Roseiconus lacunae: one gene and its partner. Each later gene encodes a partner of the first gene's protein in a complex. Links are inferred from orthologs where the notes say so. Each region holds a gene or a part of one and is shown in the gene's direction. Other genes may lie near its edges. The genes, in order: dnaX and FYC48_RS18165.

Region 1 (15,039 bases):
TCGTTTGACTGACATCGACCAAACCACCGGCTCGCAGGGTATCAATCGGATCTTCTTGGCTGTACGCGTTTAGGTCGCCAATCACCAGCGTTTCGATTTTACGATCGCGGAGGTAGTTAACGAGTGCCTGTGCCTGTGACTTTCGTGAGTCGTTGTACGAACCTTGGCCATCACGTTGATCGCGATTGGCGCCGGCCGCTTCGTTTGATCCTTTGGATTTAAAATGGTTGACGATTACGCTGAACGACGCTTCTCCCTCAGTGGCGCGAAACGTTTGGAGTAACGGTGTCCTGGCATTGGAAAACGCGCGGTCAACGATCATCTCGGGAGCTCCGACTGCATTTAAACGATCACGTCGATAGATCATGCCGACACGAATTCGATCGCCACCGCCGGGGGCATCTCGAAAACCGTCGGGCAGACCGCAGCCAACATAGACATCCTTGCCAAGCTTTCGATTGATCGCCGCCACCAGCGATTGTTCGGACTTGAGGTTGTTTTCCAGTTCCATGAGCCCGATTACATCCGCGTCGAGTCCGACGATCGCGGCGACTAACTTTTCTGTTTGCCGTTCGAACTCTTTACGATTGTCGGCGCCTCGAGCTCCATTAGACCCATCATCGAGTGTCGTGAAGTAATTCAGGACGTTAAAACTGGCGACAGTCACATCGGCAGCACCGACATCCGGACGTGCGGGACGCTCTGCCGGGACGAGGTCAAGCGGCAACTCCGGAATCAAATAGTACCGCCCACGTTCTTCCGTGATGGTCCCCACCAAGTTTTTGACTTTGGAACCAAGTCGGAGCGTTGGCAAATCCGTCCCGAACGCAGGAACTAATGGGACCGGATACTGGTTACTTCGCTTAACGCCGTCTTCGATCACGATCCAGTTGGCGTTGTTCGTTCGCTGCAGTTGGTTGACTGCTTTGGCATTCGTCTTGCCGGAAACACTATTCCCTTCGGCCGACGCATCGTTGGGATCGATCGTCTCGGTCGGGACGAACAGCCGCCGCGGCGCGACGCTGATTTGTCCGTTGCGGGCCAAGTTGTAGTTGTCGACCACCACCAATTCTCCCGGCAAACGAACCTTTTGGCCGATGTAGTCTTTCCAACGGATATCACTCAGTTGCCGTGTCAGATGGACAACATCACTACGTTCGACGGGCGGATTCGAAGCGGGATCCCCTGACGCTTCGATCGGCGTATTGGCGGGCCGTGTTTCAAACTCCGGAGCCGCAGTGACGTTGCTATCGGCCAACCCACTATCACCGGCACCGCCATCGTGTTCGACTTCATCGACATCACGAAGCAACAACGTGGCCAACGCGACCACTGCTACCGCAAGCACGGCGATGATCGAACGTTCGGCGGCACCGCGATGTAGAATCCCAAAACGAATTCGCGTGGACATGATCAGACAATTGGTGGAGAAGTGGTGACTTGGACGTGAAACGTGACGGCTAATTCAAGATGCGAATACTCTCACGAATCACGTCTGGTTTGTCAGTCGTAATCGAGACGACACCGAGTTCGGCGAAGCGACGTGCCTGTGCGGGGTCATTGACCGTCCAAACATGAAGCTGACCTCCGGACTGATTAATCTTCTCGACAAAAGCTTCGTCGATCACCGAAAGGTCGCCCTTGCTTCCCAAGCCGGATGCCTTGGTTCGCTGCAACGTTTCGACAACCGATGCGATCGTCGGCTTACCATTTTTATAGCTGGTCAGCCAATTGACACGGTACTGAGGCATCAACTTGCGAGCTTCGGTCACCACCTGCTTGTCAAAACAGATGATCGCGATTTGATCATCCTTTAAGCCCGAGTGCTCCAAGATGGGTTGCATCAGTGGCAAAATCTCGACGCCACACTTGATCTCAACAAAGATTTGCTTTCCTTCGGGAACCGTCCCCAAGACATCTTGCAGGGTCGGAATTCGTTCACCGGCATACTGTGGATCTTTCCATGAACCGACATCCAACTGTTGCAATTGTTTGAGCGTCGAATCGGCGACCTTCAATTCGGGTGAACCGGGAGCGGTACGTTTGGTCGTCTTGTCGTGGATACAAGCGATCTGATTGTCTTTGGTCACATAGAAATCACCTTCGATCGCATCGGCGTTCAATTCCCAGGCGCGTTTGAACGCTGAAATCGTATTCTCCGGCGCGACAAAGGACGCTCCCCGGTGGGCGACGATGAACTGGGCATTCGCGGAATCGGCAACCATGATGGTCACAATTAAGGCGAGGAAAACGGTCGAGAATTTCAAGGGTCTGTCCTTTAAAGTCTTGCGAGCAAGTTGTGATTCAGGAAGTTTTTTTTTACCGGCGGCTCGTATTCTGGTTTGCAGGTTTGGCGTCCTTAAAACCCTGCGAGTTGTTGCGTCGAATCGCCGAATTCGGTGATAGGCACTCCCATCCGATTCATCAACGACAAATACAAGTTGCAAAGTTTGCGTTCGTCATCGGGCCGATCGCTATAGTCAAGCGTTCGTCCTGTTGGCACCGTCCCAGCCAATCCGCCGACTTGGATTAACGGCACCTTGGAACTGTCATGATTTTTGCCGCTCCACATGTTGGACATGAACATCAGCATCGAATGATCCAAAACTGTAGAATCGCCTTCGGGCATCGCTTCGAGCTTGCCAGCCAAGTAGGCAACTTGTTCGATATAGTAACGGCAGATTCGCAAATAATCGTCAGTCGTATCACGGTGGGACGCCAAGTGGTGCGCCAGACGGACGTCCAGGAACGGATAGATCAAGCCGGAGATATCACGGCACAACAAGAGTGTCGCGACGCGCGTTTTGTCAGTTTGAAACGCGGTCGCGATGATGTCACACATCAGACGCATGTGATCGCGAATATCTTCGGGCAGGCCACTGTCGGGACGCGAAAGCTTCGCCGCTGCCTGTGACTTATTGCGAGCGTTTTCGGCGGCCTTGTCGCTCAGTCGTCGCATCCGTTCGATACGTTTCTCGATCTCACGGACGCTGGTCAAGTACTCGTCCAGCTTCGCTTGATCGCTATGGCTGACACGTCGCTGCAAGCTGGCGGCGTGTTCACGGACACGGTCAAGCACACTGCGGTTTCGCATCGCACCGCGATTTTCAAACAGGCTATCGAATGCGAGTGCGGGATAGGTTTCCATCGGCACCGGTGACGTCGCATCATGCCAAGAGATGTGCGAGCTATACGCCATCGAGAAATTGGTTTCGTGGTACCCCGTTGTCGGCTGCTCGCATCCCAACACCAAACTTGGCTGCAACGTTTCGGCGCCAACATGTTTGGCCAGCAATTGATCCATACTGACTCCGCCGCGAAGCTCGGCGCCTTTTTGCAGCTTTGCCCCCGACAACAAATTCCCCGTTTGACCGGGGTGAATCCCAACGCCAACAGCGGCCGGATTGTACAGCCCCTTGATGAAATTCAGCTTTTGTTTGAATGGTTCCAGCGGAGTCAAGCAATCGCCCAACTCCATCTCTGCGTCGTTACCTTTGGCCCACCAATGGTTGTAAGCGACACCGTTGGCCATGAACATGATCGCCAAACGTTGCGGGCATGCCGATGCGTCGTCGGAGTCTTCCTCACCCCAAACGGCGACGGACTCCAACCAAGGCAATGCCATCGAAACGCCGGTGCCTTGCAATAGCAATCGACGCGAAAGCCGCTGGTCGCTTGTGGTTTGATCGTGCATGGTGGTTGGTCTCATTTTTGGATACGGAGTCAAACATCGCTTCCTGACGCGAAGCGAAAACCGAGCGGGACGACGAAACGCCACAACCTTTGATTGCCGTGACTGAAAACGTCATCATCAATGGCCTCGGCGAAACAGAAACTGCTCGCTGGTGACAATGGTTTCGACCATTGTCGAAAAGGCAAACTGCTGTTCTTGCAATCGGTGTTTCATCGATTCGATCAGCGGCTCGTCGGACACGATCAGCGATCGCCCCAACGCGTAAGCGAGGAGTTTGCGACAAAGGTTGTCAACAAATTCTCCCTGCCGCTCTGATCGAATGTAGTCCTTCAGTCCGTCGACTCCGGAGTGCTTCGAACCATCGGGAAAGTCCGCAATGACGTCGACAGGATTACCTGCCAAATCAGTGTCCCGACGTTCTCCGATCGGCCCGTAGCCCTCGAAAACCAATCCGACCGAATCGAACTTTTCATGGCAACCGGAACAACTCTTGTGTTCACGATGTTTCGCCAAAACTTCGCGCAGCGTTAGCTCACCTAGCTTGGATTCGTCTTCGGGTAATTCCGGGACATTCGGCGGCGGGGCCGGAATATGTGTCCCCAATAACTGTCGCACGACCCAAAAGCCACGTTTGACCGGACTGGTCCGCAGCCCTGGCGAGTTCTTGGTCAAGAAAACACTCATCGGTAAAATTCCGCCGCGACCGAATCGCGACGCGTTATCGACCCGCACCCACCGGTTTGCGTCGATCGCTTGGTCGATGCCGTAGTGTTTCGCGAGCGTCGCGTCGACAAAGGTATGATCGGCGTACAAAAAGTCGAGCACTTGCCCATCTCGTTTTAGCAAGTCGGCGAAAAACGTGATCGGCTCTTCGAACATTGAGCGTTGTAGCTGGTCGTCGAATTGACTGAAGCGTTGGCGGTCCACACCGGTATGCGATTCGAACTGGCGGAAACCTAACCAATTACCGCCAAACTCAATCGCAAGGCGTTCGGCCTTGGCATCTCGCAGCATCCGTTTGCTTTCGGAACGAAGCACCGCGGGATCAGTCAATGTTCCGGCGGCGGCCAAGTCGAGCAACCTCCGGTCGGGAAGACTCGCCCACAGGAAATAACTCAATCGCGAAGCCAGCTCGTATCCGTCAAGCCGGACCAAGTCGCCCACCTGTCGCGGTGGGTGTGCCCGATAACAGAAGTGCGGCGAAATCAAAACGCTGACAACCACATCGCGGACCGCATCTTCGTGGCTCAGTCCGTCGACTTCGACGAGGTGCTGATAAAACTGCTGGATGTCCTGTCGCTCGGCGGATTGCAACGGTCGACGAAATGCGCGTTGTACCAATCGCAACAAGTGCCGTTTTTGGGCCTCGACCGCGGCAGCCTTAGCGTCAGTAACGGAGAGAACTTTTCGTTTGGTTTCGTCGAAGTGAAACCGCATCGCATCAAGGGCTTCGTCGCCGGCACCGATTCGCTCGGCCTTGGCAATGTAGACCTCCGCCAACGCCTCGATCATTTCGGGCGATGTCGCCTGTCGGTCGGCGGATCGAAAGGCGTCAAATTCCGAGTCGACTAGGTAGCGTCCTTCCGCCCGCTCAAACCAAATGAACCCCGAGTGCTGTCGTGAAGGAACATCGGCAACAAAGTTCAACTGAAACCACAAGCGATCGAGTTTGTCCTGCTGTGATGCGTCGAGCACAAGCTCTCGGAGAGGTTGGTCATCGCGAAAGTATCCCATCATGCTATGGAATCCGGCGCTCAACAGCCGGTACTCACTTTCTCGATTGAAATCATTGGGCTTTCGATTGACGTACTCGCGGCCACGACGATCGACGTAATAACGATCTGGAAACAAACGGCAAAAGGTTTCAAAGTCTCGCCGCAGCGTCTTGCTTGATTGACCGGAGGCCGTGTCTTCTTCAGCGGTCTCCTCGACTTTCCCAGCGCCGGCCACCAAAGCGATCTCGCTAAAACGCTTGGCTCGCAATCGATCATAGGCTTCGGGGTTCATCGTCATCCGGTGCGACGCCTTTTGCCGATTTCGCCACAACACTAACGGTTGGGACCCCTTGTTGATCCCCGAGACTTGCAAGTGCGGAAACTCAAACGTTAGCGAGTCTCGAAGCTTCGCAATGTCGTCGGCCAATTGTTTCGCCCCCGGCCCAAGGTCGTCTCCGGGTAATGATCGGATACGGTTAGCGATTTGAGCCAGTGGGCCTGCGGGATGCTTTTCTTCGATCCCGATGGCCGTCCACAATTGCGTCAGGTATTTGGCACTCAAACCATACCGCTTGGCGATTGCGGTGACGTCGCGATCGCCGATGACTTCACTTCCGGATCGTCGATCGAAATCTTCGAATAAGCTCCGCAGTGCCATCAGGTAGTCGGCGACCTCGGTATTCTGTGACTCATAGAAATCAACGATTTGCCGCACGCAATACTTATCGCGATCGGTATCGGTCACCACCGGATGCGGAGCGAACGCCAGCCCGTCCGGTAAGAACAGCAAGTGATCGGTGACCATTCGAGCCGCATCGATGTACTTGGACATCAATGACGGGGTCATCATCAGTGACTCACCCGAATTATCAAAGCCAGCGGTGTTGGAAGGATCAACCGGGAAGCTATCGGCCGGTCGCAAATTGACACCGGTCAAGTCTGCGATCGTGTAGTTGTATTCTGCCGCACTTAACCGGTGGGCCAGCACCTCGCCGGGGTCGCCTGCATGTCGACGGATAAAATCGTCGCGACGCTGCCCCAACCACATCAGGAATTGCGTTTTCTCTTCCGGTTCGAGTTCGTATCCCGAGTCTTCCGGGGGCATCTCACCGTCGGCCACCCGCTGGCGGATCAAATCCCACACGGCGAAGTGAGATTCGATCGGCGTGCCTGCATCAAACGCGGTCAGATCCAAGGCGCCGTCCGGATCGGTCGGTCCGTGGCAGTCGACACAGTAGGCTTGCAAAACGGGCTCGATGACGTCGGCAAAGCTCGCATCCGATTGCTCGGAGGTTTCCGGAACATCATGTCGCGCGTTTGACTGTTGCTCGCCTGTTTTCTGTGCGGCCAGCGGCAACGCCCCCAAGGCGGCTAAACAAATCAGACAGACGACCGAGCGTGAATGAGCGAGCGACCGCAGACCGAACGGCAAAACGTTCAACAACGTCGGCGAAACCAGCCTCCGGCGATAGGTTCGCGGGGCCAAGGGGCGTTTTGATCGCAAGGGCATAGGACAGGTGGGATTTTGGGTGGTGGGACCGCCATTGTAGTCCTATTTCGATGCTGGCAAGCCGGACAATTCTAGCGAGCTATCCGTACTAACGATTTGGCCACATGATTCCGAGAGTGAACCCCGCAAGGCGGTCTCTTGTGTTTTCGTGTAGGATGCGTAACGATCAGGTTTTCGATAGTTCCCCGAACGCTTTTCCCGTATGTCCGACGCCGCTCCCGCCAGCGAAAAAGATTCTTCCTACGTCGTCGTCGCCCGCCGCTATCGGCCGCGAAATTTTGGCGAATTGGTCGGCCAGGAACATGTCGGCCGGGCACTGGCAAATGCGATCGAAACCGGGCGTGTCGGCCATGCGTATTTATTCACCGGTGCCCGAGGGGTGGGGAAGACCAGCACCGCCCGCATTTTCGCCAAGGCGCTCAACAACCCCGACGGCCCGAGTGCCGAATTTGACGGTTCAAGCGACATCGCCCAGGCGATCGATGTGGGCGAAGATATCGATGTGATTGAAATCGACGGTGCCAGCAACCGCGGCATCGACGAGATCCGTTCGCTTCGCGCCAATGTGGGGGTCCGCCCCAGTCGATCTCGTTTCAAGATTTATATCATCGACGAAGTCCACATGCTGACGCAGGCGGCGTTTAACGCGCTGCTGAAGACGCTCGAAGAGCCCCCCGAGCATGTGAAGTTCATTTTCTGCACCACCGATCCGGAAAAGATGCCGATCACGGTGCTGAGCCGCTGCCAACGGTTTGATTTTGCCCCGGTCGAAGTGGCGAAAATCGTTGGACGACTGCGGGAAATTGTCACCGCCGAAAATGCCCAGGCGGACGATGAGGCGTTGGAATTGGTGGCCCGGCGTGCGGCCGGTTCGATGCGTGACAGCCAATCGCTGCTCGAACAAGTGCTCAGCTTCAGCGATGGTCATCTGACGGCGGACCAAGTCCATTCAATGTTAGGCACCGCCGACGATGAGCGACTGCATCGATTGGCGACGGCGATGTGTGATCGCGACGCCGCCTCGGCACTAAAACAACTCGACGCTGCGATCGATGCCGGTGTCGATGCGGGACGGATCGCCGAACAATTGCTCGGTTACTTTCGTGACTTGATGGCCGTTTCGGTCGGCTGTGATCCATCGCTGCAACGGCACACTGCTGCTTCGATGCACGACGAATTAAAAAAATTGGCTGACTCGTGGGGACTTCAAACGGTCCTCGCGGTCGTCGGGTTGATCGACCAAACGTTGGTTCGAATCCGGCACAGTGTCTACGGGCGCGTGCTGCTGGAATCGACGCTGATTCAGATTTGTAATCTTCCCGACTTGCAATCAATCTCCGACTTGGCGGCGGCCGCGAAAAGTGGACAAAGCCTTTCCGGTGCCGCTCGGCCTGGTGGCGAAAAAAAAAAGCTAACCAATAGCCCCCCCGTCACTGCCGAACCGGCACCATCACCGGCCGCAACGCGCGATCCGGCGCCGGCCAAGACGACGCCGAGTCCTGGTTCTGAAACGCTTGCGGACACCACGCCGCAACCGGCTGTTGCGGCACCAATGCCGCCTGCCGAAACGGCTGCGACACCGGCCCCTGCCGCCACAAACGGAACAACTTCGCCCCCAAGATCACCGGACGCTTCACCAGCGAATGATCCGCCAAACAGCGAATCAACCGGCACGGCGACCGCCACCTTGCCACGAATGGCGTTGGGAGCTCAAAACGTCGAGCAAGTATTTTCAGAAGCTCTCAAACACGTGCCGCAAATGACCGCGTCAATCGCTTCGATGGCGGATCTTCGGTACAGCCACGATGAAAAGAGTGGTAAACCAGTCATCGAGTTGGTGTTCCCATCGGACTCGGGGATGGCAATGCGGCGGATGAATTTGCCAGAACACCGCGGCACCGTCACTGAAGTTTTGGCCAACATTACCGGTGACTCCGTCAATCTGACACTGGTCGAAGGTGCGGCGCGACAAAAGGCGAAAAAAGTTGCTCCGGCATCCCCCAAAGCCACCGCGAAAGAGCGCATGGAACGGATTCGTGAGATCGAATCGCACCCCTGGGTTCAATCGGCTTTGAAAACGTTCCAAGCGGAATTGGTCAAGATCGATCCGAAGAGCTAATGATCACGGCCTGTGGATATAATCAGCCGCATACGCGATAGCGTGCGGTTCTTCGGCCGATCGTTGAACGCTCCATGGATTTAAATCAACAGGCCGATCAGCAACGCCGCCATTCTTTCCGCGAACGGGAGGCCCCAACGCACACCTCTCCGAGCCCATGAGACGAACGCCTAGCGTCGGGCCTGCGTCGCTAGAAGCCGGTCCAAACCAACGAAAAGCCGGGCACTCTGTTAGCGCGCCCGGCTCATGTTTTGGCTCCGATCACATTGACCGAAGTGTCTGGGTGTCACCCCGCCGGACTACTCCACGTCGTCAGCTCCGCGAGGATCGACTTGCAGACTTGACAGGTAAGCCACCAGGTCACGTAACTCGCGGGCGGTCATTTGCTTGATCAAGTCGGCCGGCATCGACGACTTGCCTTTTTTGCGGACCTCGATGTCATCCTGGGCAATCGTTTTTAGCGTCCCATCGGCCAGCATCAGTTCCAATACGTCATCATTTTCCACTCTGACGATCCCGCTATGAACGCGTCCATCGATATCGATGATGACGGCCGTTTCAAAGCCCTCGGCAATCTTGGCGTCGGGCAGGCAAATCGATTCGAGCAAGTAGCGAGGATCGCGTTGCTTGCCGATCACTGTCAGGTTCGGACCTACCTGGCCGCCGGACCGACCGACCTGATGGCAACGAACGCACGACAGTTCTGTCTTTCCAAAGAATAATTTGCCGCCAAGCTCAGGATCACCACCGGCGAGCGAGTCCAGCCAAGGTCCGAGCGGGTCGTCTTTGCCGAGTGATTCTCGATAGGCGGCGAGTTTCGATTGCAGTTCCGGATTGAGTTTCTCGCTCGCAGCCTCGATCACATTCAAATGCACACGCGGATCGAGCTTGCCATCTAAGTATTTCGCGACGGCGTTTTCGATCGCTTGTTTGGCTTGTGGGACAGATTGCTTCGCGAGGATGTCCCACGCCTTTTGTTGAACCCTAACGTCAGGGCTTGTCGAGGCCGCGACGAAGATATCGATCGAATCGGCGGGCGATCGCTGCGACAACACCGTCAACTTGGCCAATCCCATGTCACCAACGGTTGCTTCACCGGAAATACTCTTGGCGATCTTGACCGCGACCGCAGGATCTAGACGCGACAGCGCGACGAGTAACTTCGATCGTGACTCGACCGAACGCGCGGGATCTTGGACCTGCTTCTCGAGGACTTGAGCGATTTTCGCGATCCCCAGTTCCGACGCGGTGTCGATCGCTTTGAGACGCACTTTTTCGGGCGCCGCCATGAGCAGATCGATATGCGGCGTCAATGCGGTCTGGGCGACGATAGAACTTCGAGATGAGATCGGTCGATAGTCACCGATCACGCGATCAAGCGGATCCGGTTCGGCCCATTGGTTTAACATGTCCAAAGCTTCGATTCGCATTTTCGGATCGATGTCATTCCGCGTCGCAAATGTGGCCAAGGCAGAGGCCTGATCCGGCCCACCGAGTCGATAGTTTGCGTTGATCACCCGCCACGTGATCGCTTCCTGATCCAGGTTGCCGGAAATCAATTTTGCGAGAGCCGGCATCGCGACTGCGATCGGCTTGTCGTGAATCGCACGTGCGGCTTCGAGCACGACTTGAGGATCTTTGTCTTTCAAGAACGCGGCAACTTCGCCGCTGGATTGACGCCGGAGGGCGACGACGGCCAACCGGCGAACTTCGACTGACGGGTGTTTGGCCAAGGCGACTAGTTTCGCGCCGTCGGCGGCACGAGAAAGGTACATCGCTGCGGCATGCCGGATCGCGGCGTCTTTCATGTCGTCGCCGGTAATGCGATTTAACACGTCACTAATCGCATCGGTGGCTTTGATCCGACCGAGTGCATCGATGGCGGCATATCGCAAGCGAGCGTCGGACTCGCCGACCATCACCTGCGCGGCTTTGGCAATCTCGGTCCAGCCCTGCTCGCCGGCGATCGTCAGTACGGCAAATCGGACGTCCGCACTTTGATCAGAGAGCGACTTCAACAACGCCGATTTCGCTGCCGCGTCTTTGCCATTCTTACGGGCAATCTCGCCGAGTCCCCAAACTGCGTGCAAACGCGTCCTCGCGTCTGTGGCCCCGCCGGCCACTCCGGCAAGCGTCGGTACGTCGCCTCGCGCGGCCAATTCCCACTGGCTTTCCAATCGAACGCGTCGGTCAACATGCCCAAGAAAACTTGCCAACGAATCACTGTCAACGGTCGTCAGGTTGCTGGCCAGAATCTCTTTCACTTCGGTAACGATCGGAGTTTTTTGGTGCTCCGGATCGGTGATTCGATACAAGCGGCCTTTGCCCAAACCGTCCCAACCGTTAACCCAGTCGCTGACGTACAAACCGCCATCACTACCAAAGGCGACATCGGTCGCCAAGCACGTCCAAACCGGTTGCTCGTTTTCACCGAGCTTGTACGTCGCACCGTTGGGTTCCAACTTGAAGCTACGGATACCGCTGTTGCTAGGACCGCCGCGAAAATCACAAATCAAAAACGTATCGTTAAGGCGATCGCCGAATCCGGTCCCCGGGTAATACACCAAACCGCTGGGTCCGTCGGTAAAGTTTTCGACCGGCGGAACGATTGCCGCGGGTTGGTCGTCGTTCTGAGGATGCCAGATTTTCTCGCGATTGAATGGCCCACGATCGGGCAAGTACTGGTAGTACATCCGCCATCCGGTGTCGCTGTCTTGCAGCAAGTGCACGATCCGAGCTTGGTCGCCGCTGTCACTGTTATTGTCAACGGTGAACCAATCGCCGCGATCGTTGAACGCGATTTCTTGCGGGTTGCGAAGCCCACGGGCATAAACCTCAAGGCGACTGCCATCGAGTTCGCAGCGGAACATCGCGCCGCTGGCCGGATCGGACAGCATTTCGCCCTCTTGATTGCGGAGGTGGTAACCGCGATCGCCGATGGTGAAATAAAGTCTGCCGTCGTAGCCACGAATTAACCCGTGCATGTCATGACCGCGAAAAGCCACCCGCACGCCATATCCGTCGCTCAGCACGACACGTTCGTCGGTCCGGCCGTCACCGTCTTGGTCGACCAACTTCCAAAGCTTAGGGATGCAGGTGTAATAAACGTCGTTTCCGATCGCCAACACGCCCGCCCCGGTGCCTTCTTCGAGATGGTTGAACCCATCGGCGACAATCACACTTTCGTCTGCTTTGCCATCGCCATCGGTGTCCGCTAAACGACGAATTCGATCGTCGTGCTGGGCGTACGTGACTGCCCCATCGCCGAGTAGCCGCTTGTGATACTCGATTCGATCCTGGACCGTTTTGGCAGCCAAATCGGCCAACAGCCAATTTCGATCGTGCCCACGGTTGTCCGTGACGCCACGGTTTTGCCGAAACGTTTCGCAGACATACACGCGGCCTTGCCGGTCAATATCAAAGGCAACAACGTTGGCCAAATTCGGCTCTGCGGCCCATAAATTGATGTCCCAGCCTTCTGCCAATCGAATCGCCGCCATCGCTTCGGCAGGTTCGTCGGACGCTTCTGCGATCTCTGGTTTTAAGGGCTCGATCGCGTTCAAATCGACCGCGGAGGCGGTTTGCAATCCACCGGTGAATGCCAAAATCAACGCCGAAAAATGCAGACGTCGACGTGCCCCCGTCACGAGAGCAGCCCCCAACGAGAACGACGGACATTCAGACGAAAGAAGAGCTTGAAAGGATGTCATCAGCGATCAAATACAACGACGAAAAGTGATTTCCACTGGTTCAAACATTAGAATAGTCGCACCGGCATCGAATCAGCGAGGTCGGATTGCCAAACACAGGTGAAAAGTTTCCGACATGAACGGGCCCAACAGCGAAAGCAGCGACCAATCGATTCCCCCCCAAGTCGATCAGTCGAATGTATCCAGCGATCAAGCTCCCCCGTTTGTGGCCAAGCTGGTCGCGCAGCCTAACGAACCGGAAAGTCATGCCCGGCATGCCGGCGAAGAATCCGGCGGCGAAGAAATTCGTGTCGGATCGCCATTTCGTGTCGACCCGCCGCCTAGCACCACCGGACGTTCGCCGCGAACAGGTTCCGGAGAAGCTGCTTATGCAGACTTCGGGCCATTCCTCTACACCTCCATGGGTGCCGCGACGGCAGCGTTGACGATCGTGATCTTCGCCGCACTGGGCTACTTTTGGTTCCCAGCCGGCGGCGTGCTGGTCACCATGTTAGGAACCGGACTTTCGCTGATCGGACTGTTTTCGAACAAGCGTTTCCGCTTGGCAGCACTGGCAGCGCTGCCGATCCATCTCGGACTGTTCTTTCTGTGCTATAGCCAAGCGCTCGTTTAGCACGGGCAGGTGCCTGGCTAGTGCTTCGCCAACCTTTGAAAATTGGATTAGCCGTATGGCGTTTGCCACGGTTTCGGTGCAATAACCGGAGCTAACACCGGTCGGCCGATGAGCCGAACCCAAACATTCGGTCAAACGGAGCATGAGACGCACATGTCGGCGGAAGGCGCCGGGACAGCGTCTCTACGAAGCGAAGACGACGTTTTGCTAAATCGTGCTCGCGGTCACTCGGCTTTGATTTGGAACGTCATCGTGACACTGGCCGAAATCGTTTGCTCCCCCGGTGCGACCGGAACTGATCTTGCCTGAGCCATCATCATCATTTCGGGGCGTCGTGGTGATGGGCCGGCGCCGGCTTCATGGATTTCGATGACGTTGCCAAGCTCTGCACCCGCTGTTTCACACAACAATTTCGCTTTTGCCTGAGCGTCCTTGACGGCTTTGACACGAGCTTCACGCATCGCCGCTTCGTCATCCTCAACCGAAAACGAAATCCCATTGATTCGGTTACTACCACCCTGAATGACTGCGTCCAGGATTTCTCCGACCCGCGAGATCTCACGCACCTTCACACGAACATCGTTGGTGACCTGATAGCCGATGATTCGTGGTTTGTTGGGATCGACCGACCGACCGGGCTGTGGACGTTGATGATCATATTGTGGTGAAACGTTGAAGTGGGCGGTCTGGCGATCGCGTTGGTCGATGCCAAGTTTGTCGAGCTGAGCGAATAGATTTCGCATCGCCTCGTTATTAGCCGCCAATGCTTCCTTAGCCGTCTTGGCTTCGCTAACGACGCCGACGTTGACCATCGCCAAGTCAGGATCGGCAGACACCTCGCCTGTCCCGCTAACGGTGATACTGGGCCCGCGCACACTGTCGGCGTGGTTGTCCGCAAAAGCGGCAGGGGAGTTCACTATTGACGCAGTCAACATGGCGAAAGTGACGGCGGCAATCATCGGCAACCTCATTTTCGAATCGGTTGTCTTGTTCATGGATAGGTTCCTGAGAGAAAAAGTTGTCCTCGCATCTGTGGTTTTCCATCCGCCACGAGCAAGGATCGCCGGTGAATCATGGTTACAATAGTCTCCCCCGCCTCTCTCAAATTCAACCGGAAATAGTCACGCAAGGTCCCACCGATGCCCCAAGATCGCCCGGTTCCCCGATCGTTCAGCCCACGATCCGTTTGGCTGTTTGTTTTGTCATTCGCCTGTCTGGCTTTGCCGTCCGTCCGCAATGGCCACGCCGATGACCAAATTGATTACGTCAATGACGTTCTGCCGATTTTCGAAACTCATTGCATCGGATGTCATAATGCAGATGGTCCCGAGGGCGGATTTGCGATGGACTCTTTCGAAACATTGCTCCGAGGAGGCGAGTCGGGTATCGCGATCACGCCCGGCACGTCAAGCAGCAGTCGCCTGTTGTTGCTGGTGACCGGCAAGATGAACCCGATCATGCCGCCGGATGGCGAAGACGGCCCCAGTGAAAAAGAAGTCGAAACGCTGACGCGCTGGATCGATCAAGGGGCCCCCGGCCCACAAGGCGATCTTCCGATCAAACGAAAACTTCGCACCCCGGATATCAAAGCCAGTGAGAACGTCGCCAAGCCAATCACCGCCATCGCGGTCGCTCCCGATCAATCACGAACCGCATTCGCAACGTTCCAATCGGTTGA
Region 2 (15,153 bases), on another replicon or contig:
GGCGAGTTCTACAAGGCTGTCGCTCCCTATCAAATTCCCTACGGAGTGATCGTCCCGAAGCAGTTACGTAACCTCCTTGTTCCCGTCGCATGCAGCGCCAGTCATGTGGGATTCTGTGCGTTGCGGCTCGAGCCGATTTGGATGTCATTGGGTACCGCGGCAGGTGAAGCTTCGGTGCTGTCTTTGCAACACGGAGTTGCTGTTCAGGAGGTCGGTGTTTCAGAACTGCAGGAACGGATTTGGAAAGGCGGCGGCGCGACGGTCTATGTCAGCGATGTTTCACCGGGGCAGCCAGACTTTATTGCCGTGCAGCGATTTGGTTCCGCCGGCGCATTGCATGGGTTAGAACCGGGGACCAAAAAAATGCGATCGCGTGGAAAACACCTCACCAGTCAATACTACGAGGCATACCGCGGGCATGAACTAAAACGCGAGGAACCGCTGTCCGATCAGTTGCGGCAACGGTGGACGCGGCTCGCCGAAGAGTTGGGACTTCAGGTTTCTAGCGGTGCAAAAACCAGAGGAGAATTCATCGCGGGGCTGCGACCAAACTGATTCAAGGTGCCCACGCAAATGGAAGCGGAGTCGAACGCATGTGAGGCAGATACGATCAATCGTCGTTCTACCTTCGCGAGCGTTCGCGACCGGGCACCTCTTGCGCCCGGTCCGTGAGGTTTCGGAGACGGCATTAGCGGAGGAATCCAACCATCAACGAATGTCAGCCCGTGGCCGCAAGCTGACCGCGTTAACCCCACGCGAGGCGAACTCGCGGAAGATAGGTAATTTGTGATCTCGACGCTGGTGGCAGTCGTCGGATTCGGCAGCGAAGTTCGCAACTATAAAGATAGCAAAGGCTTACGTCGCCGAAGACCAACTTGCCCGAGGCGAAAAATCGCGTCGAGTGGTCTCAATCGGTAGCTCTAGGTTACGCGGCCCACACGCTCGGTCAACTGCAGATTTAGGCATTTTAAATCCTCCGAATCGTCCTCCGAACGGTAACTCGTTAGGCGATGACGAGTTAAGGCGGGGGGCCCGTGGAGCGACTTTTTTTGCCAATTTTGGCGGTCACACAGAATTGGCTCAATTGGGTGGTGTTCATTAAGTCCGGATGAGCCGCTTTGGCGTAGATTGTCAAGTACCGCTTCGGCCGTCGGGGGCCCGTCACAATACCTTGCTATGGTTGGATTGGTTAAGATTGACTCGCCGTTCTGAAAAACGAATCAACCCAAAATTGCTGGTCGGAGGCACCAGGGGCGGGGAGATCGCCGCGGTTATCATCTCCACGCTCAGCGGGCGAGTTTTTGGCTTCCGTATTCGGCAGACCATTGACGGATGGTTTCATCAGCGGCCTCCTGAAATTCCAGCAGCTCCGCAATTTGCTCGCAAAATATTGGCTTGTAAAACACCAGAAGTGGGCAAACTGCGTTTCAGCCATTAAGGAACGAATCCCGTCTCCGTAACTACCGCTAGCAACGCAATCGTGCTATGTCCCCCGCTGAATTACCGTGCTATGTCCCCGTCTGAATCATGTCCCCGTCTGAATCGAATTCTGGAAGTGGAAGCCCTAACAGAGAGGGTCTGTCCCCCATGCCCGGTCATCGCAATCAACCTCAGTCGCTAGCAAGCAACCCTGCTCTGTCCCCGGATGGTGCTCTGTCCCCGGATGGTGCTCTGTCCCCGGATGGTGCTCTGTCCCCGGATGGTGCTCTGTCCCCGGATGGTGGCGAGTTGCCGCCGTCGGTCCTGTCGGGGATTGGAGTGGCCTGTTCAAGCCTAGTGCTCGCGGTGTTGGTCAATCGCGTTGCAGGCCAGACGAAAGTTGGCACTATCGTTGCCATCCTTATTGCTATCACCGGCCTACTGTTCAGTGTCGTCTATCTCGTGGCGCCAAGCCGACGATCGATGATGATCGACGCGTTCGAGCGGTTGACGTTTCCCTTGCGATGGATAGCGACTTTCATCGCCATGGCTGTGCTGTACTATTTGCTAGTCACACCGCTAGCAATTTGGTTTCGCTGGTCCGGTCGATCGATTCGGCGTCGCGGTGTGGACGCAGAGACCTTTTGGCGACAAACCAGCAGCGTTGAGCGCGGCGAGCTAAACGACGGTGAGTCTTACTTCCGGATGTTTTGAAAATGGCGAAGCGAGAACAAAAGTCGCAACTCGGTGATCAGACAGGCCACCGAACTGGTCAGTCCGGCGCTGAGCGGACAACAACCAGCACGGAACTGTCTCAGCAGCCGTCCGGCGGTGACGCCGAGCAAACGTTTTACGCCCAAGCGGACACCAGTGACCCGGGCTTGGTCCGCGAGTTCATCTGGTTCTTGCGCTACAATAAGAAGTGGTGGTTGCTACCAATTGTGGTGGTCTTGCTGCTTCTGGTCGCACTCGCATTCGTAACAACCTCGCCGGCGGCTCCCTTCATCTACACGCTGTTTTGAAATTAGTCCGGTGCTTGCTATTTCGCGATTTCGGTGAAGGAGCTTTCCCGCAGCACGGTGACCTTTATTTCGCCGGGGTACATCAATTCGCGCTCAAAAGCCTTGGCGATTTCATGGCAGATCACCGCGGCTTGTTCGTCGTTGGTTGACGTGCTGTCGACGATCACACGAAGTTCGCGTCCCGCGCTGATCGCGTAGGCTTCCCGGACGCCATCGAACCGTTGGGCGATCGCTTCGAGTTCTTCCATTCGTTTGATGTAACGTTCGAGCGATTCGCGTCGAGCCCCCGGGCGGGAGGCACTGCAGGCGTCGGCAGTGGCAACGATGACGGTGTAGGGGTGCTCGATCACAATTTCATCGTGATGCCCGAAAGCGGCGTGGACGACTTCGGCTGATTCGCCGTTTCGACGCAGGATGTCGGCACCGATTTTTGGGTGACCACCTTCGAGTTCGTGATCGGCGGCTTTTCCAATGTCGTGCAACAGCCCACAACGGCGGGCGACATCGCCATTCATTCCCAACATTTCGGCGATCATACCGGACAGAAATGCCACTTCGATACTGTGCCGCAACACGTTTTGGCTGTACGACGTCCGAAAGTAGAGTCGTCCCAACAATTCAATGACACGATCGTGTAAGCCGGGGACGTTGACTTCGTCGGCCGCTTCGCGTCCCTTTTGCATGATCAATTCGTTGATCTCGCGACGCGTTTCTTCAACGACTTCTTCGATTTTCGACGGATGGATTCGACCGTCCGCGATCAGGCTGGTCAGCGAACGGCGAGCGATTTCGCGACGGACGGGATCAAAACCACTGACGATCACCACGCCCGGGGTATCGTCGATGATCACGTCGATCCCGGTTGCCTTTTCAAAGGCGCGAATATTGCGTCCTTCGCGACCGATGATACGACCTTTCATGTCGTCGGTCGGGACATCAACGGTGCTGGTGGTTGAATCGGCGGTGAACGCTGACGAATAACGCTGCATGGCAGTCAACAGCATTTGACGGCTTTGCTCTTTTGCCGCTTCGTTGATTTCCTTTTTCTGTTTCAGCAAGACCTTGCCACGTTCGTGCTCAAGTTCTTCCTTGAGTGCGCTGAGCAATTCTTCCTTCGCTTCACTGCGTGTCAGTCCGGAGATCGCCTCGAGCAATCGCTTTTGTTGCTCTTCGAGCTTGTTGAGTTCCTCTCGCTTGCTGGAAAGCATCTTGAGACCCGAGTCGAGCCGTTGCTGGGCATTTTCCAACCCACGTTGATGTTTTCGTAAGTCCGCTTCTTGCACGTCGAGCTGCTCGCTGCGGCGGTCAAGTTTTTCTTCGCGGGCGAGTTGGCTGCGGCGAGCGTCGGCGATTTCTGTTTCGCCCTTGGACTTGATCTCCAAAGCCTCTTCTTTCGCTTCGAGCACGATCTGAGATTTCATCGATTCGGCTTGGCGATTGGCTTCGTTTAGGATCTCGTCGGCTCGCTCCGCTAATTTGATCTTGTAAACGGTGTATTTCCAACGCTGGTACCCCATCATCAGAACCGCGCCGGCCAGGACACCGGCGAGGGAATAGACGAAGAAGTTCTCGTCCAGTGAGGAAGCGAGCGGCGGCTCAAAGAAAAGTGCCATCAAGAGGGTCAAAGCGATGGGGCGTGTTCGGCGGGTGGAAAAGGGCGGTAGACTGGCCGCTGATGCGACGGATCCGTGTCGCGTAGACGATGAAGATCCTAACAAATTTTGCCCGTCAATGGGCAGTGCCCTACCCTTTCACGCATCCGAAAAGTCGTAACCCGATCCAAGTTCTCTGAGAATCGATCCAAGAAAGGGCCCAGAATCGTCTACGGCCGCCAGCCTCGCATCTTTCCTCACCAATCATCTCCATGCCGGATGCAACGCCAAGAATCAACGACACAACACCCAGCGATCCGGGCGGCTCGCTGGCAACGGAGCAATGGGAGCAGCTTCTGGTACAACTGGAAGGGCGGTTCCCAGCTTCCCGGTACGCCGATCTGGGCATCGTTGTTGGTTGTAGCGGCGGGGCGGATAGTGTCGCTTTGCTGCGGGCCCTCATGGAACTCAGGCAACGATCGAACCATCAACCCGCAGGTTTTGTGGTCGCTGCACATTTCAATCATCGGCTTCGAGGGGCGGCGAGCGATGCCGACCAGGCCTTTGTGAAGCAACTTGCGGGGCAACTGGGGGTCGCGTTTGATGCCGGCTTGGGAAGCGGCCGCCGGTCTGATGAACAGCACGCCAGGCAAGAGCGTTACCGATTCTTCAACGACGTGATGCGGCGCCGCGGGGCGAGGTATCTGCTGCTTGGCCATCACTTAGAAGACAACGTCGAAACGGTATTGTTCCGTTTGATGAGAGGCACGGGGCCGACGGGGCTGACCGGCATCGCCCCGTTTCGCGAACTGGCTTCGTCCGACGATGCCCGAGATTTCGTTATCGTCCGGCCGCTACTCGGAACCCGAAGATCGCTAATCCGGGAAGCTCTTCAGGCGAAAAATTATCCTTGGCGGGAGGATCAATCCAACCAGCAATCCGAGTACCGAAGGAATTGGATCCGGAACGAATTACTGCCCATGATGACGGGGACGTTTGCTGAGGCGATCCCATCGATCGGCCGAGCGATCGAAGGGCAGCGCGGATGGGGCAAGGTCATCGAAATATTGGTCGGGCGTTGGATCGACGTTGTCGTCGTTTCACATGCCCCGTTGGTGGTCCACCGGCTCGACCGACTCGCGCGGCAATCAGAGCCGATCGACCCGCTACTGTTGGACTCGTCAATCGTCGTTGAGTCATTGCGGAAGAGTTGGCAGCGGTCTGGTTTTCCACTCGGCATGATGAATCAAACGCAGTGGCGGCGATTGTTGGACCTGCTATACGGCGAGGGCCCCGATCGAATTCATCTGCCAGGGGAGATCGAGGCGGTTCGCAGTGAAAACGTCATTCGTTTTCGTCGACCCGACTCCGCGGCGTCGAGTGGTTAGACTACGTCACCGACAAACCTCGCCTAGCTATCGGTGCCGAGCCGATTCGAAAGCGAAACACCGTCCACCGAAAGCCGGCATGGTGCATAGACGTTTCGGGGCGGCAGCGATTTTATCCTTCCTTACCAATCTGCGATCGCATGCAAAGACAACTCTTTCACTTCCCCGCCCGGATTCAATCCGTGATCAGGACGGGGGTCACGCTATTGATGCTCGGGACGCTTTCCGTAAATGCAGACGCCGAGACCTATCGCGCCGACGTGGTGATCTACGGCGGCACGTCCGCCGCGGTGACGGCTGCGGTTCAAGTGAAACGCTCAGGATTCAGCGCATTGGTCGTTTGTCCGGACACGCATCTTGGGGGGCTATCCAGCGGCGGTTTGGGGTGGACGGATACCGGCAAGAAAGAAGTCATCGGTGGCCTGGCGCGGGAGTTTTATCAACGGGTCTTTTCGAAGTACCAGCAGCCAGAAAACTGGAATTGGCAAACGAAGGAAAGCTACGGCAATCGTGGTCAAGGCAACAAAGCGATCGATGGCGAAAACCGCACGCAATGGATCTTCGAGCCGCACATCGCGGAGCAAGTATTCGATGAGTTCGTTCGCGAATTCGACGTGCCGGTCTACCGAGATCAATGGCTTGATCGCGATCGAGGCGTCGTCTTGGATGGCGGGCGGATTCAATCGATCCGTATGTTGAGTGGAGATGTCTTCGAGGGAAGCGTGTTTTTAGATGTCACCTACGAAGGCGATTTGATGGCCGCCGCCGGTGTGCCTTACCACGTCGGTCGCGAGTCTCAAGATCACTACGGCGAGAACTGGGCGGGGGTACAAATCGGCGTCAATCATCACGCCCATCATTTTGCCGACCTGCCTCCGATCAGCCCCTATGTCGATCCGGACGATCCTAGCAGCGGTGTATTACCGCGCATCAGCTCCGAGCCTCCGGGCGAAAAGGGATCGGCCGATGATCGAGTTCAAGCGTACTGCTTTCGCATGTGCTTGACCGATCATCCCGATAATCGTGTCCCCTTCGAAAAGCCTGACGGTTATGACCCGGCCGAGTTCGAACTATTGGCGCGGATCTATCAAGCCGGTTGGCGCGATACGTTTCGCAAGTTCGATCCGATTCCCAATCGGAAGACCGATACCAACAACCATGGGCCGATGAGCACCGACAACATCGGCTTCAATTACGACTATCCGGAAGCCAGCTACGAACGGCGAAAGGAAATTATCGCGGAACATGAGCGGTACCAAAAAGGTTGGCTGTACTTTCATGTCAGCGATCGACGTGTGCCGGAGTCGATTCGTGAAGAGATGTCACGATGGGGTTTGGCGGCCGACGAATTCACTGATAACGGCCATTGGCCGCATCAAATCTATGTTCGCGAAGCACGGCGATTGATCGGCAAGTTCGTGATGACGGAAAACGAGCTTCAGAAACGGCGTCCGACGCCCAAGTCGGTGGGCATGGGGTCTTATTCGATCGATTCGCACAACACTCAACGCTATGTCACCCCCGAAGGACACGTGCAAAACGAAGGCGATATCGGGGTGTCGACTTACGGACCCTATGAAATTTCCTATGACAGTTTGGTGCCTAACAAGAAGGACTGCCGCAATTTGTTGGTTCCCGTTTGCGTGTCGAGTTCGCACATCGCTTTCGGGTCAATTCGGATGGAACCGGTCTTCATGATCCTGGGACAAAGCGCGGCGACCGCGGCCGTGATGGCGATCGAAGATGACCTGGCCGTCCAAGATATTTCCTATGATGCGCTGAAAACAAGATTGTTAGCCGACGGACAGGTCCTGCACGCGGCCAACGAAACTCAGGGGGCGCGTGTTTGGTTTCCGAAAGATTTCGCCGGAACTGTTCTCGATAATAGCGACGCGAAACTTGTCGGCCATTGGCAACACAGTGCGGCCAATCGACCGCACTTCTTAACCGGTTACCTGCACGATGGCAAAAGTGGCGACGGAAGCCGATCGGCATCCTTTTCGACTGAGCTTTCGTCCGGAAAGTATGACGTGCAGGTTGCTTATCCCCCCAACAATAACCGCGCATCGAACGTGCCTGTCAAGATTCAGCATGCTGGCGGAACAACGTCGGTCTCACTCGATCAACGCAAAACACCGGCGATCGAAAAGGCGTTTTCGTCGCTCGGAGTCTTTCAATTTGATCAACGTCAACCGGCGATGGTGACGATCAGCAACGAGGGCACCAATGGCTACGTGATCGTGGATGCGATTCGGTTTGTTCCGGTGGAAGATTAGCGATGCTGGTTTGAGGAGACGTTCAAATTCGTTTGACCGATCGGCGGCTTGGAGGCGGAGTTTTTCAATCGGACAACTTCGGTCATACTCTTGCTCGCAACCTGATTGACAAGATGACAACCCGAAACGCGATGGAGAGCGGTCGATGAAACGATTGATCGATGCGATTTCACGAGGCAGTTGCTTGCTGAACGTTGACGCCAATTCGATGGCTGATATCGTTCGCACCGGCATTGATTATCTGGTTCAAAGCGGGCGGTTGCCCGAAAACCAAAGCCAGATCGTTCTTGATGGAATCATCGAACGTGAGCGTCAGTTTCCCACCGCCATCGGTCATGCGTGTGCGATTCCGCATTACTATGACGATCGCATCAACGACCCGGCAGTTGTCTTCATTCGTTTGAAGCATGCGGTCAATATGGGCGCACCTGATGGCATCGCGACCCGCTATGTCTTTTTGATGGTCGGCCCAACCTCGCACGCTTCCGATCACCTCGACACGCTTTCTTCGATCGCTCGGATGATGAGCGACAACGTGTGTCATTTCGAGTTGACGTATTCGAGCACTCCGCAAGAAGTCCTCGACGCGATCGAGCGGCACTTGACGCGAACGGTGTTAGCCAAACCTGCCAAACCGCGTGAAGTCACCGAGGGATTGAAAACTTCGCCGCGGCTATTCTCCGGATTGAAGGCCGATTTCGTCCGGCGTTTGAAGCACTACAAGTCAGATTTCATCGATGGACTGCGGGCTAAAAGTATCGCATCGATCGTCTTCATGTACTTCGCGTGCGTCGCGCCGGCGGTCACGTTCGGCGGTCTCATGGGCAGCGAAACGGATGGCTTAATCGGGGCCGGACCGATGTTGCTTTCGACGGCGGTTTGCGGAGTCTTGTATTCGTTATTGGCCGGCGGCCCGCTGATCATCTTAGGAGGCATCGGCCCGCTGTTGATCTTTACGATTATTCTTTACCAGTTGTGCCAGGACATGAATTTGACCGAGCACTTCTTGGGGGTTTATGGTTGGGTCGGGATTTGGACGAGCGTGTTAACGGTGGTACTGGCGGTGACCAACGCCAGTAACTTGATGCGTTACTTCACGCGTTTCACCGATGAAATCTTCTCGGCGCTGATGTCGATGATCTTCATCTATAAGGCGATCGAGGCGCTGGTCGCCGGGTTCCGGACGGCGAGTGTCGAAGGGTTGACCAACGAAAAACCCCTGCTCGCGATTGTGTTGGCCGTCGGGACGTTCTACATCGCGATGACGCTCGCCGATTTTCGCCGCAGTAAGTACCTCTTCACATGGATGCGAGAGTTTCTCGCCGACTTTGGTCCATCGATCGCGCTTGGTGCGATGGTGGGCGCCGCTTGGTGGCTCGGTAGCGCCGCAACACTCGACACGCTGGAAGTTTCCGCGACAGCCAGCGAACGCAGCGGCATGTTCGTTGATTTATGGGGCGTGCCGTTGTGGGTGAAGGTTGCCGCGATCGGGCCGGCGGTCCTAGCGGCCGTCTTGGTATTCCTTTCGCAGAACATCACCGCACGTTTGGTCAACAGTCCACAGAATAAGCTCGGGAAAGGCGAGTCCTACCACTTGGATCTGTTGGTGGTCGGGCTATTGATCGGGATGTGTTCGCTGTTCGGTTGGCCGTGGATGGTCGCTGCAACGGTGCGTTCGTTGGCCCACGTGCGGGCGTTGTCTGATACCGAAGAAGTCGTCGGTAACAAAGGCGAAAGCCGAGAGCAGATCATTCATGTGCAAGAGAATCGTGTGACCGGGTTGGTCATTCATTTGTTGATCGGAGGGTCGCTGCTGGCGCTGCCGCTGTTGGAGTATGTCCCGATGGCGGCACTCTACGGCATTTTCTTGTACATGGGTTTTGTGTCGCTTCGTAACATTCAATTCGTCGAGCGACTCGGTTGGTTGTTCATGGATTCATCGCTTTATCCGGTCAATCACTACACCCGACGCGTGCCGACGCGCACGATTCATCTATTCACGCTGGTGCAATTTGTTTGTTTAGCGGTGCTTTGCGTGGTCAATGTGTTTCCCAGTCAGCCGGTCCGGATTCTGTTCCCGATCTTCATCGCGTTGCTGGTGCCGGTGCGGGCTTTATTGTCACGTTTTTTTGACAGCGACCACTTGGCGCATCTCGATGCCGATGAGGCACCCGACGAAGAAGAATTGCATTGGTGTTGAGAATGAATCTCCAACATTCAACCGAGGACGCGTTACCTTCGACCGTCAAATTCTCATCGTCGTTTGCCTATTTTTCCCTGCTTCGTGGCTGTCAACATGCGGCGTCCATCGGGTGCAGTTGAATCGGCCCGACGTTGATCCTCCGATGAATTCAGCGGGCGATTACGTTGGGACCGCGGCGCGCTGAACGCGATGGTTGTTACTGTCAAGAACATGAATTCGGCGACGTGAATCGACGACCAGTCCCCATGGATCAAAAAGTTGTCCTGGTTCGAGGCCTGGCGAGCCCCAGGTGGCAAGCGAGTTTCCACGAGCGTCAAACCGTTGAATGCGGGCGTTGCCGTATTCACACACGACAGCTTCACCATCGCCAAGGGTATCGACGCCGTAAGGATAGAACAGCTTCCCAGGCTGTTTACCGGAACCGCCCCAAATGTCGATCAGTTCTGGTCGTTCGCCGCTGAGATCGAACCGCTGGATGCGATGGTTTCCCGAGTCAGCGATCCACATCAGGTTGTTTTCAATGTGAAGACCCTGGGGCCTCAGGAACTGTTCCGGTTCGCGCCCCGTCGCTCCCCAGGAAAGCATGAACCGGCCATCGGGATCGAACTTCTGGATTCGATCCGCGTCGCCGTACTCGCCGATATAAATGCAGCCTGCTTTATCAACGGCGACGTCGGTCAAAAAGGCAAACTCGCCGGGGCCAAAGCCGCTCGTGCCTCCTATCTCCAGTTCTGGACGTCGCTCGCCACGCAACGTGTAGACCAACATTCGGTAGTAGTGCGTATCGGCGACCAGCAGCAAGTCTTCATCGGGTGACGCGCCGGGTTTGATGGTCATCCCGGTCGGTTTGCCATTGGTGATGTCAGGAGTTCGCCAGTCTCGAATCCATCGGCCGTCGGGGTCGAAGACTTGGATTCGACCCGTTTTGTCGACGATATAGAGTTGGTCTTGGCGATCGATCGTGATCGCACGCGGTGTGAGGAAGCGGCCGTTGCTTTGGCCACGGCGGCCCCAGACCAATTGGGGCGTTTCGGACCGAGACCGGCTGACACACCCGGGGACCGACATCACGGCCGCACCGGCCAACAGGCTAACGGCACAGCGTCTGACGGCGCCGCGACGGTTCAAGCGGTGATCGTGATCGGACGAGACGAACGGTTGCATGGGGGTATTGTAATGCGATCGTTCGTCGCTGTTGATAAGCCGAACCCGACGATTTGATCGAAATGAGACACCGGCGACAGGGTGTGTCACTTTAAGCATCCTTGCCGATCCAAAATTGATGCCTTTACAATACAAGTTTGTTCGGCACATCGGATCGGCGTCATTCGATTGACGCTTGTGATCGGTAGCGTGTGCCAGTGGGTGACCGGTCAGCACGTTTTACTCGTCGGTTTTCATGACCAAAGTCTTCGATCTTCGTCAAACCGACGATCCCCGTGATTTTATCCATCGGACGGTTCAGGCCCTGACCGAGGGGCAGGTGGTTGCCTTGCCCACCGACACGACCTACGGGTTGGCAGCCCACGCGCTTCACGAAGACGCGGTCGAGCGAATTGCCCAATTAAGGGGAATCGAAGGGGCTCCGTTGGCGATCTCTGTCCGAAGTCGCCAAGCCGCCGAAGATTTTTTTTGTGAACCTTCGCCCGTCGCGAGGCGCCTTTGTCACCGGTGTTGGCCGGGGCCATTGACCGTCGTGACGCCGTGTGATCACGAGCATTCGGCGCTCGGTCAGTTGCCCCCGAAGGTTCGCAAGCTAATTGTTGGGGATCAACAGACGGTGGGATTCCGCGTCGTCGACCACCGGGTGCTCGAAACGATTCATCGATTCGTCGCCGCACCGCTGGTTTTGACGGGGGCTCATCGGTTGGACTGCACCGATAAGGGGGGATATCCCAACTTTGAGTCCCAGGGGGTGTTGGAACAGTTCGGGAGTGACATTCCACTGCTGCTCGACGACGGTCCGACCCGCTATGGTGGAGTGTCGACGGTGGCTCGCGTGATCGGGAGTCATTGGGAAATATTGCGAGAAGGCGTCATCGAACGAGCCGCTATGAATCAGTTTGTCAAACCGGTTATTGTATTAGTCTGCACGGGAAACACCTGTCGAAGCCCGATGGCGGAAACGTTGCTGCGCGAATTGTTGCGTCAAAAGCTTGGCCGCGAGGACGCGGTTCGGGTGTTGTCGGCCGGAGTTGCCGCTTCGGTCGGAGCTTGTGCGGCACCGCAAGGCATCGAGGTGATGGGCGAGCGGAATCTCGATTTGACCGGCCATGCCAGTCAACCGCTTGGGGATGAAATCATGAACGTTGCCGATCTGGTGCTGACGATGACCCGTAATCATCGCGCCGCAATCTTGGCCGCGTGGCCGGAGATGCACGATCGCGTGTTTACGCTGCGTCATGACGGCGGCGATATCGCCGACCCGGTCGGGATGCCCGTCGATGCATACCGCCAATGTGCCGATCAAATGGAAAACGAGTTGACCGTGTGGCTGGACAAATTGGGAGACGACTTCTTTCCCAAGGCAGCCGACTCGAGCCATCCAACCGAATCCTCTGGCGGGGATAAGGAGTCTGCGTGATGCGAATTTCGTTAGGGAGTGATCACCGCGGGGTGCACATCAAAGCGCGATTGATTCAGTCGCTGCAAGCGAATTCCTTTGACGTGATCGACGAAGGAACCTTCGATGAAATTGCCGTCGACTATCCCGATTACGCCGAGTGTGTCGCTCGTCGTGTGAGCTGTGGTGAAGCCGATCGGGGGATCTTGATTTGCGGTACCGGGATCGGGATGGCGATCACCGCCAATAAGTTTTCCGGCGTCCGTGCCGCGCCTTGCTATGACGAGGTCATGGTTGAAATGAGTCGTCGGCACAACGATGTGAACATCCTTTGTCTGCCCGGCGATTTGATCGGTGAACGTTCGGTCGATGACTTGGTGCTGCGGTGGTTGCAGACCGAGTTCGACGGCGGACGTCACTCCAAACGCCTTGATAAGATTTGCAAGATCGAAACAAAAAACGTTGACTCAGTCGGGCCGGCTTCGCTTGGTGCGGTCAAGCCGGATTCGCAAGCGACCGAAGACCACCCCGCGGCGCAGCGGACGACGTCATGATCGATGGTTGGTCTTCATTGATCGGCAACGATCACCTGCGCGGCTGGTTTGCGAACTCAATTTCACAAGGTCGTTTTGGGGGGAGCTTGCTTTTTGTCGGTCCTTCCGGAGTCGGCAAACGCAGCGTCGCGACACTGCTCGCCCAAACGCTGCTCTGTGATCGGCATCCAGCTCGTGAGATGAACCCTTGCGGGCAATGTGAGGCCTGCGTTCAAGTTCGCGCCGAAACGCATCCCGATGTGATTCGGGTACGCAAGCCAAAGGATAAAACAACGATCCCGGTCGATCTGCTGATCGGTGCCCCGGAAGTTCGGATGCAAGAAGGCTTTTGTCGCGATGTTCGGCTGAGTCCCTATTGCGGCAAACGCAAGGTCGCAATTCTCGAAGATGCCGACTTTTTGAATGAGGAGGGCGCCAATTGTTTGCTCAAGACACTCGAGGAGCCACCGGCCGACGCGGTGATCATCTTGGTCGGGACGAGTGAACAGAAGCAACTGCCGACAATCCGATCACGTTGCCAAGTGATCCGGTTTCGCCCGTTGTCCGATGCCGATGCGATCCGTTTGATCCGCGATGTTCACCAGTGCGAGGCGTCCGATGAAGCGATGATCGAAGCGGTCGACATCGCCGCCGGAGACATCTCTGCCGCACTGCGATTGTTGGACGAATCGACGCGACAATTCCGATCGGCGTTGTCCGACGCGCTAGGCCAGCGAGTTCCTGATCCGGCTATGATCCGCCGTATCGTCACCGATCGAATGGAAGGGGCCGGCAAAGAATCGCCCAAACGTCGCGCCGCGTTGCGCGATGTATTTGCTATGTGTATCGGTCATTATCGCAAAGTCATGCGAGATCAAGCAAGCGAATCGCAAGCTCGAATGATCACGCTCGCACGGCTCGATCGTAGTGTCCGCGCCTTGCGTGAACTCGATCGGATGGCCAACTTGTCGACCTTGGTTGATTGCTTTGCCGCAGATCTATCCGTCGGCACGAGCGGAGATCGTGGTGGCATCGGCTCGTAAATTTTCGGTCCAGCTTTGGGCCGGTCGTCTGCCACGGGTCGTTCGTTTTGCCGAGCATTGTTGGCTGGTGATCTGTGATGGCGATCGGACAGATCGTTGGGAAGTTTGGCAGTATCCCAACCAGAGTCCACAGTCGTGGGGGCACTTGCATCGCAACATGCTGCCTGCGTTCGGATGGATCCGCGATAGCCGTGGGTATTTTTTGCACGAGTTCGTCGATGAGGATGCCGAGGCGATCGCCGAACGGCTGGTGTCATCGCCAAAAGAATATCCGTGGTGCGATCGCTATCACTATGTCCCAGGCCCCAACAGCAACACCTACATCCAGTGGTGCTTGCAAGATCGTTATCGGTTGGGCGTCCGCGCGATCGGGCGCGGGTTTGCGAGATGGTAAGCGGTCGATGCCGGCAACAATCAGCCGCTACGCTAGAACCAGGGCGGCGATTCCAAAGCCGGCTCCGATGGAAATGCCGAGTACGTCAAATGCGACGACCCGCCAAACGGGTTCTTCGTTGGTGCCATAGAAGGAGCGGACCGATGGGCCATGCAAAAACGCCCAAATGCCAAAGCCGAACACCATGCGGCCGATCGTTCGCGCGATCGTTGGGTCTATTTCGTCGGCAGTGACGCTGTCGATAAGGGTGAAAATATGATTCGCTGCCGCCCAGCCGTAGCTGACCAACACGACGTACCAGGACAATTTTCCACGCACAAAACAAGCGACGGCAGTGGCCAGTGACATCGCGGCCAAGCTACCCAGGCCGACGATCGCGATGACGCGAAGCGTGCCGACTGCGTCGTCATCGGCCATGCCTTCGGCGGCGGCGACCATGTCGAGAAAGCCAAGGGTGATCAGGATCAAAGCGATGAAGACAATCGCGCCGAGTCCGTTGATGACTCCCAGAAACGTCAAGAATCCAGGGCGAGGCGCCGCAGCGTGGGAAGCTACGCCTTTGGACTGTTTCTTCGTGCTCGACATTGCTTCGTCGAGGAGTTTGCTGGTGTTCGCATTGACGGGAGCGGGCCCGCTGGACCTACCGGGGACGGCAACTTGTTTGATACCCGAGAAGTCAGAGTCGGTCAGTTCGTCTAAGATCCCTCCCGACGTCGATGC

What was found.
Region 2: the proteins of dnaX (region 1) and FYC48_RS18165 are in contact, whole or in part, in a cryo-EM structure (PDB 8GIZ), measured with the Escherichia coli proteins. The link is inferred for Roseiconus lacunae from one-to-one orthologs.

The regions. Positions count from the first base shown.
Region 1 is NZ_VSZO01000022.1:8,052-23,090, forward strand. The notes cover bases 6,694-9,579. They hold dnaX (DNA polymerase III subunit gamma/tau), read left to right. Parts: upstream 6,694-7,121; coding sequence 7,122-9,038; downstream 9,039-9,579. Other genes in these bases: FYC48_RS21370 (DUF1592 domain-containing protein), read right to left, coding at 6,694-6,919; FYC48_RS21380 (PVC-type heme-binding CxxCH protein), read right to left, coding at 9,338-9,579. Outside these bases: FYC48_RS21355 (ExeM/NucH family extracellular endonuclease), read right to left, coding at 1-1,411; FYC48_RS21360 (glycerophosphodiester phosphodiesterase), read right to left, coding at 1,461-2,267; FYC48_RS21365 (DUF1552 domain-containing protein), read right to left, coding at 2,360-3,694; more of FYC48_RS21370, read right to left, coding at 3,812-6,693; more of FYC48_RS21380, read right to left, coding at 9,580-12,748; FYC48_RS21385 (hypothetical protein), read left to right, coding at 12,864-13,361; FYC48_RS21390 (SIMPL domain-containing protein), read right to left, coding at 13,586-14,356; FYC48_RS21395 (WD40 domain-containing protein), read left to right, coding at 14,501-15,039. UniProt on the Escherichia coli protein: Part of the beta sliding clamp loading complex, which hydrolyzes ATP to load the beta clamp onto primed DNA to form the DNA replication pre-initiation complex.
Region 2 is NZ_VSZO01000012.1:532,067-547,219, reverse strand. What follows is about bases 12,027-15,026. They hold FYC48_RS18165 (DNA polymerase III subunit), read left to right. Parts: upstream 12,027-13,013; coding sequence 13,014-14,039; downstream 14,040-15,026. Other genes in these bases: FYC48_RS18155 (zinc ribbon domain-containing protein), read right to left, coding at 14,461-15,026; FYC48_RS18160 (DUF3750 domain-containing protein), read left to right, coding at 14,023-14,433; rpiB (ribose 5-phosphate isomerase B), read left to right, coding at 12,484-13,017; FYC48_RS18175 (Sua5/YciO/YrdC/YwlC family protein), read left to right, coding at 12,027-12,484. In the rest of the region: FYC48_RS18220 (FAD-dependent oxidoreductase), read left to right, coding at 1-555; FYC48_RS18215 (hypothetical protein), read left to right, coding at 1,196-1,438; FYC48_RS27855 (hypothetical protein), read left to right, coding at 1,588-2,133; FYC48_RS18205 (DUF5989 family protein), read left to right, coding at 2,136-2,441; rny (ribonuclease Y), read right to left, coding at 2,459-4,054; tRNA lysidine(34) synthetase TilS, read left to right, coding at 4,306-5,421; FYC48_RS18190 (FAD-dependent oxidoreductase), read left to right, coding at 5,562-7,697; FYC48_RS18185 (PTS sugar transporter subunit IIA), read left to right, coding at 7,843-9,897; FYC48_RS18180 (NHL repeat-containing protein), read right to left, coding at 10,060-11,064; more of FYC48_RS18175, read left to right, coding at 11,300-12,026; more of FYC48_RS18155, read right to left, coding at 15,027-15,153. UniProt on the Escherichia coli protein: Part of the beta sliding clamp loading complex, which hydrolyzes ATP to load the beta clamp onto primed DNA to form the DNA replication pre-initiation complex.